Regions from separate parts of the Nocardioides sp. S5-5 genome, predicted to be linked through region 1. Evidence: predicted binding sites of a transcription regulator. Region 1 holds the regulator's gene; the other holds the start of a gene.
The links. The regulator LexA, encoded in region 1, represses DNA repair genes until DNA is damaged. The targets are predictions, from matches to a motif close to TCGAACANNTGTTCGA.

Region 1 (3,667 bases):
GCGACCGCGGCGTGGTCGCCGTACTCGATCCCCGGCTCGCGACCGCGCGTTACGGCTCCTTCCTCAAGGCCAGCCTGCCGCCGATGTGGACGACCTACGACCCGTCGGTCGTGCGCCAGGCCCTGGGCCGCCTCAGTCGCCGACCCGGCGCGAACTGAACTCGCAACGACGCCGACCCGGCGCAAGTCGAACCTTCGGGTGTTCGTCTGCGCCGGGTCGGCGGGCGGGAATGATCAGTTTGCGCCGGGTCAGCGCACCACCCGCGCGCTGACCGATGCCTTCGCGTCCTTCTTGCCGGCGTTGGCGAAGGTGATCTCGACCCACTTCACCGACGTGCCGAACTTGTAGCGCTTGGTCTTGTCGCCCTTGCGGTTGACCTTGACCAGCTTGGTGGCCGGCGCCTGGCCCTTCTTCTTGATGGTGACCAGGACGTACCCGCCCTTCTTGCGTGCCGGGCCGTTGACGTGGACCCGCAGGTGGGCCTTGCCGCGGACCTTCGACTTGAACCGGATGGTCCGCGACGCGAGGTGCCGCAGCTCGACCGAGCCGGAGGCCGAGCGGCGCGAGGACGACAGCTTCGAGCCGCGCCATAGCTTGGCCCGCGGGTAGAAGGCGCCCTCGGAGTAGTTCTGCGCCGGTCGGCGATTGGCCGCGGTGAACCACCCGAACTGGGTGCGCAGGTCGGTGCCGCGGGCCGCGAGCGCGGCGTTGATCGCCTGCCGCGCGGTGGCCGGGCCGGCCGCCAGGTCCCAGATGTCGCGCACGATGACCGGCATGCCGCCGGCTGCGGCGGGGAAGCGCTCGCTGAGGTACTTGAAGAAGATCCACGCGCCGTACGGCGCCAGGCCCTGGCGGTGGTCCATCGGCTGCGCCGGCTGACCGAGCGGACCGCCCTTGAGGTACTGGCGGTTGTCGTTGACGTCGTCGTAGATCTCGTCCTCGGCCCAGGTGGCGGTCGCCTCGAGCAGCCAGCCCTCCTCGAGCACGTCGTAGGCGAACTGCACCGCGTGGAAGTACTCGTGGGCGGCCGTCACCTGCAGGTTGCCCAGCGGACCCGGGACCGGGCCGAACTCGGCGTAGTTGTTGTCGAGCACGCAGTACGCCGCCGCGCCGGTGTGGGCCGAGACCCGGCTGTCGGTGGTGCAGTAGCCGTACAGGCCGCGGGCGCCGAGGTCGGCGAGGTAGACGTCGAAGATGCCGTCGCCGTCGTTGAGGGGGGTGCGGTAGCCCGCGTCGATGTAGCGCTGGCGGACGTGGGTCATGACGCCGAGCACGTCGTTGGCCCATGCCAGCGAGGCGGCGTCAGCGGTGGTGGCGACCCGGTGGACGCAGATGGCGGAGTTGCACGCCGCCGATGCCTCGCTCGTCGTGTAGCAGGGCAGCCCGGACCCCGGCTTGCACTCGATGCCGTCCGACGGGTAGCCCGGGGGCGGGCGGTGGCCGGCGCCGGGACGCGCGAGCAGCCGGGCGGCGTCGTCCTGCAGGCTCGTCGGCAGGTCGTCGCGGGTGATCGCGAGGTCGCGCAGCGCCATCGTGAGATCGGCGCCCGCGTCCGGCGTGCCGGTCGGCGCCGTCTCCACGATGTCCTGCACGGTCGCGAGCGCCTGCTCGGCCGTCTCCTGGGCGACGGTGTCGTCGATGTCGACCGCGACGTCGGCGCCTGCCGGGTCGACCGGGTCGACCGGGGCGGCCGGATCGGTGCCGTCGGCCCGCGCGGGGGGGCCGACGAGGGACACCGTCATCAGGACGGCGACCAGTGCGCTGAGGAACGGAAGGGGCAGCCCGAGGAAGGGGAAGTGGCTGCGACGAGGCATCAGGACCGGCCTAAGGTAGGGCGACAGGACGGTCCGACCCTATGTCACCGGCCCGGCACAGGGCGTCACACCCGCCGCAGCACCGCCGTCACCTTGCCGAGGATGGTGGCGTTGGTGCCGTCGATCGGTTCGAACGCGGGGTTGTGGGGGAGCAGCCAGATCTGGCCGCCCTTGCGCTGGAGGGTCTTGACCGTCGCCTCGCCGTCGATCATCGCGGCGACGATCTCGCCGTTCTCGGCGGTGGGCTGCTGCCGGATCACGACGTAGTCGCCGTCGCAGATCGCGGCCTCGATCATCGACTCGCCGCTGACCTCGAGCAGGAACAGCTGGCCGTCGCCGACGAGCTGGCGTGGCAGCGGGAAGATGTCCTCGACGCGCTCCTCGGCGAGGATCGGCCCACCGGCCGCGATCCGGCCGACGACCGGGACGTTGGCCGGCACCGGGGCGGCGTCGCCGATCCCGGTCTCGTCGTACGTCGTCTCCTCGGCCGTCCCCATCGCGCGGCGGGCCGCCATCACCTCGGGCAGGAACACCTCGAGCGCGCGAGGCCGGTTGGGGTCGCGCTTGAGGAAGCCCTTCTCCTCGAGGGTGCGCAGCTGGTGGGCGACGCTGGAGGTGCTGGTGAGGCCGACCGCCTGGCCGATCTCGCGCATGCTCGGCGGGTAGCCCCGCTTCTCGATGCTGTCTTTGATGTGGGCCAGAACCCGCTGCTGGCGCGGGGTCAGCCCGGTCGCGTCGGCAGGGCCGTCGGGCAGCTCGGTGACGCTGCTCGCCTGCCCGCCGCCCTTGCGCTCAGTGCCCTTGCGCTCAGCCATGGATCGCCCTCCAGATCGGGTCGGGGTGTGCGGCCCGGATCGACCGGGCCCGTGTGACGACGCTAACCGAACCCGCCCGCTGGTTCAAACATCTGTTCGAACCGCGTGTCGCGACACGCCGGTCGAACGAACTTTCGAACAGGTGCTGGAAATCTTCGAACACCTGATCTAGTCTCGTACACATGTTCGATCGAACGCCTGATCGAACACCTTCCGTCGGACCCCCTGGATACAACAGGACCCGTCCACTTCCCCCGGAGGTCATCATGAGCACCATCACCGTCGCACCCCGCGTCACTCAGGCCCGCCGTACGACGCCCGCCGCTCGCCCTGCTGCGCGGCCCGCCGCGCGTGGCCGAGTCCGGCTGACCCGGCGTGGCCGCGCGGTCGTCTTCCTGCTGGCCCTCGCGGTCGTCACCCTCGCGGCGGTCTGGCTGGCCGCGGGCTCGGCGGCGACCCGCGTCGGCGGTGGCGCGCCGGCGGTCGAGCTGGTGACCGTGGCCCCCGGCGACACGCTGTGGGACATCGCCAGCGACGCCGCGGCGACCTCGGGCGACGACGTGCGCGACATGATGCAGACGATCCAGCAGCTCAACACCCTCGACGGCAGCCTCGTCTACGTCGGCCAGGAGTTGCGCGTCCCCACGCGCTGAGCCGATCGGGCGGCTGCGCGGCCCGACCATGACTTCTCCACTGCCTCGACCCCAGTGGAGATTGGGGAAGACGGGGGGCGGGATCCGACCGAACCGGATCCCGCCCTTCGCGCGTCTTCGGAGGAGGCGGGTGGTGCTCAGCGCGCCGCGCGCTTGCCGCCCTTGGGGGTGCCCGGGTCCCGCTTGGGGCGGGGCTCGTGATGGTGCGACATGCCGAGCGCGCGGGACAGGCGGATGGCCAGCATGAAGGTGAGGAAGAGGCAGAGCATCGCGCCCAGCGAGGCGACCGTCATGAGCACCCAGGCGCTGGTCTTGCCGTCGTGGCGCCCGGTTGCGCCGAAGTCGATGGCGGCGACGACGAGGTATCCCCAGGCCACGATCGAGG
Region 2 (3,667 bases), 1.9 Mb from region 1:
CTCGAGGCGGGAGAACCTGGTGAGCCGGCGCAGCTGCATCTCGAGGATGTACTCGGCCTGGACCTCGGACAGCTCGAAGACGCTCATCAGCCGCTCCTTGGCGGCCGCCGAGTTGTCGCTCGTGCGGATCACCTGGATGACCTCGTCGATGTCGAGCAGGGCCAGGAGCAGGCCGTCGACCAGGTGGAGCCGGGCGGCCTTCTTGTTGCGGCGGAACTGCGAGCGGCGGCGGACGACGTCGTAGCGGTGCTCGAGGAAGACCTCCAGCATCTCTTTGAGGCCCATGGTGCGCGGCTGGCCGTCGACGAGGGCGACGTTGTTGATGCCAAAGGAGTCCTCGAGCGGGGTCAGCTTGTAGAGCTGCTCGAGCAGCGCCTCGGGGACGAAGCCGTTCTTGACCTCGATGACCAGGCGCAGCCCGTTCTCGCGGTCGGTGAGGTCCTTGATGTCGGCGATGCCCTGCAGCTTCTTCGACTGCACGAGCACCTTGATCCGCTCGACGACCTTCTCGGTGCCGATGTTGTAGGGCAGCTCGGTGACCACGATGCCCTTGCGGCGCCCGATGCTCTCGATCCGGGCGGTGGCGCGCATCTTGAAGATGCCGCGACCGCTCTCGTAGGCGTCGCGGATGCCGTCGAGGCCGACGATCTTGCCGCCGGTGGGCAGGTCGGGCCCCGGGATGAACCTCATCAGGCCGTCGATGTCGGTCTTGGGGTGCTGGATGAGATGGCGCAGCGCCTGGACCACCTCGACCAGGTTGTGGGGCGCCATGTTGGTCGCCATGCCGACCGCGATGCCCGTCGTACCGTTGACCACCAGGTTGGGGATCGCCGAGGGGAGCACGGTGGGCTCGTACTCGCGGCTGTCGTAGTTGGGCTTGAAGTCGACGGTGTCCTCGTCGATCGACTCGGTCATCGCGACGGCGGGAGGCGCCATCCGGGCCTCGGTGTAGCGCATCGCCGCCGGCGGGTCCTCGCCGCCGGGAGAGCCGAAGTTGCCGTGACCGTCGACCATCGGCAGCCGCAGCGCCCACGGCTGCGCGGTGCGGACCAGGGCGTCGTAGATCGCGCCGTCGCCGTGGGGGTGCAGCCGGCCCATGACCTCACCGACGATGCGCGCGCACTTGGAGTGGCCGCGGTCGGGCCGCAGGCCCATGTCGTTCATCGTGTAGAGGATCCGGCGCTGCACCGGCTTCAGCCCGTCGCGCGCGTCGGGCAGGGCGCGGGAGTAGATGACGGAGTAGGCGTACTCCAGGAACGACGACTGCATCTCGTCGCGGATGTCGGTGTCGAGGATGTGCTCCTCGAAGTCCTCAGGGAGGGGATCTGCCTTCGTACGCCGTGCCATGGGCGGCATTCTTCCGGGTCGGTCCGACATGCGGGTCGGGGGCTCGCCGATCAGGTCGGGGTGATGTCGTCCGCGTGATCGGCGGCGTCCGCGGCGGTGTCCACAGGGGGGTTGTCCACAGCCACCACGTTGTTCGAGCGTATGTTCGAACCGAGGCGGTAGGATCGACGTACGTCGACTCTCGGGAAAGGCTGCACGATGACCGTCGCACCTTCGCTGGTCCAGCCGCTGCTGGCCGCGGTGGCCGACGCGCGCGCGGTGCTCGATCGAGTCGCCGACGTGCAGCCGCTCTACCTGTCCACGGCGGAGAAGGAGCGTCTGCTGCTGGAGTCCGTCGCGCTGGTGGCGCAGGCCGACGAGCTGCGGCTGCGCTGTCTTGCCGATGCGGGTGACGTCGCGGCCGAGCACGGCGCCCGCGATGCCGGTGCGTGGCTGGCGCATGCCGCCCGTCTCGACCCGGCGGCCACGAGCGCCGACCTGCGGCTGGCGAGCTCGCTGCAGGAGCGGCCGCTGGTGGCTGCCGGCCTGCGCGCCGGTGCCGTGAACGCGGCGCAGGCGCGTGCGATCGCCTCCACCGTCGCCGATCTGCCCGAGCGGCTCGGGACCGAGTTGCGAGCCGATGCCGAGGCCCGGCTGCTCGAGTACGCCGCCGAGTTCGGCCCGGTCGAGCTGCGCCGTCTTGGGCGCCGGATCCTCGACGTCGTGGCCCCGGAGATCGCCGAGGCCGAAGAGGCCCGCCGGCTGGAGGCCGAGGAGGCCGCGGCGCGTGATCGGGCGTCGTTGAAGTTCCGCAACCTGGGTGAGGGACGCTCCCGCCTGTCGGGCGTTCTGCCGACCGGGGCGGTGGAGCGACTCAAGGGGTACCTCGACGCCCACACCAACCCTGCCCGGCCCGATCATGACCGTTCGGCGCAGGCCAACGCGGAGGCGGCCCGCTCGCCGTTCCACCGTCGCCGGGCGTGGGCGTTGATGGACCTGCTCGAGCTCATCGACCCCGAGCGGCTTCCCGAGCACGGTGGGGACGCGACCACGGTCGCGGTGACCATCGACATCGACCAGCTCCGTGCTGACCTCGCCACCGCGGGCCTGCTCACCGGTGAGGGCCAGGAGGCCATCTCCGCGGCCGAGGCACGGCGTCTGGCCTGCCAGGCCCGGATCATCCCCGTGGTGCTCGACGGCCGGGGCCGTGTGCTCGACCTGGGGCGGTCGGCCCGGCTGTTCCAGCCTGCGCAGCGGGCGGCGATCCGGCTGCGCGACCACGTGTGCCGGGCCGAGGGCTGCTCGATCCCGGCCCGCTGGTGCCATATGCACCATCTCGACCCGGTGCGCCGTGAGGCGCCTGTTCTACCGAATGGAGGTGAGAGACCTCCGTCGCCGGTCTGTCGCAGCAGTCCGGTGAAGCTGAGGGCAGCCTGATCCGGGAGGTGCCGGGGAGGGTGGGAAGCAGCCCTGACAAAGCCGGGACGGTCCGGGATCACCAGACGGGCCGGGTCCGGCGAGCGTGATGAGAAGGAGTACGCGAGGAACCAGTGTCAGACGCCTCGTTATGTGGAGCCGGCTCAAACTTGGTGGATATGGGCCGGTGTACGGTGCGCGACGCCGAATGGGTCGGGTGCGTCGTCCGGCCAGCCGCAGCCAGTGGTCTGGTCAGCCCGTGGTGAAGGTCTGCGGCGTAGCCGCGGGGGCCGTCGGGGTAAAGCTGGGCTCCTCCCTCGTCGAGCGGTAGCAGGTGAACACGGGAACCATCCCGGTCGTGTCCCGGAACAGCACAACAGGCCCCGCAGCCAGCGGGTCCGGGTAGGCACACCGTCGGCCGAAGCGTCGGGATGGGGCGGAGCCGCCGTAGTAGTCCGAGGCCGGGAAAGCCGGTCACGCGACGTGCATCGCGGGCGTCATGGCGAAGGGCGGCAGCGAGTCAGGCAACGAAGGGACTGTCATGTCAGAAGACGCGTCGGTGAATATCGACGCCATGCTGGAGAGCCCCTATGGGGCCGAACGGCGGGTACTGGAGATTCAGACCAAGTTCCACCAATGGGCGGCGGCCGATCCTGGCCGCCGGTTCGATGATCTGTTCAACCTCGTGGTGGACCCGGCCTTTCTTGCTTTGGCATGGGAGCGGGTCCGGGGGAACAAGGGGGCACGTACTGCCGGGATCGACGGCAAGACAGCGGGTGAGATCGAGCGCTCTGAACGTGGAGTGAGCGGGTTCTTGTCCGAGTTGCGCGGCGATCTGAAGTCCCGCGCGTTCGAGCCGCTCCCGGTTCGGGAGAGGAAGATTCCGAAAGCGGGCGGCAAGGTCCGTCGGCTGGGGATTCCGACC

Region 2: ACUP6Y_RS09385 (DUF222 domain-containing protein) is a predicted target of LexA. The motif match lies at 1,481-1,496, and genes of this name have one in related genera.

The regions. Positions count from the first base shown of each region.
Region 1 is NZ_CP199913.1:3,856,002-3,859,668, reverse strand. Features, by position in the region: gene ACUP6Y_RS18600 (ATP-dependent DNA helicase) at 1-158, shown strand, start outside; gene ACUP6Y_RS18595 (MXAN_6640 family putative metalloprotease) at 249-1,814, opposite strand; gene lexA (transcriptional repressor LexA) at 1,880-2,629, opposite strand; gene ACUP6Y_RS18585 (LysM peptidoglycan-binding domain-containing protein) at 2,896-3,282, shown strand; gene ACUP6Y_RS18580 (hypothetical protein) at 3,420-3,667, opposite strand, start outside.
Region 2 is NZ_CP199913.1:1,982,242-1,985,908, forward strand. Features, by position in the region: gene ACUP6Y_RS09380 (DNA gyrase/topoisomerase IV subunit A) at 1-1,347, opposite strand, end outside; gene ACUP6Y_RS09385 (DUF222 domain-containing protein) at 1,546-2,763, shown strand; gene ltrA (group II intron reverse transcriptase/maturase) at 3,242-3,667, shown strand, end outside.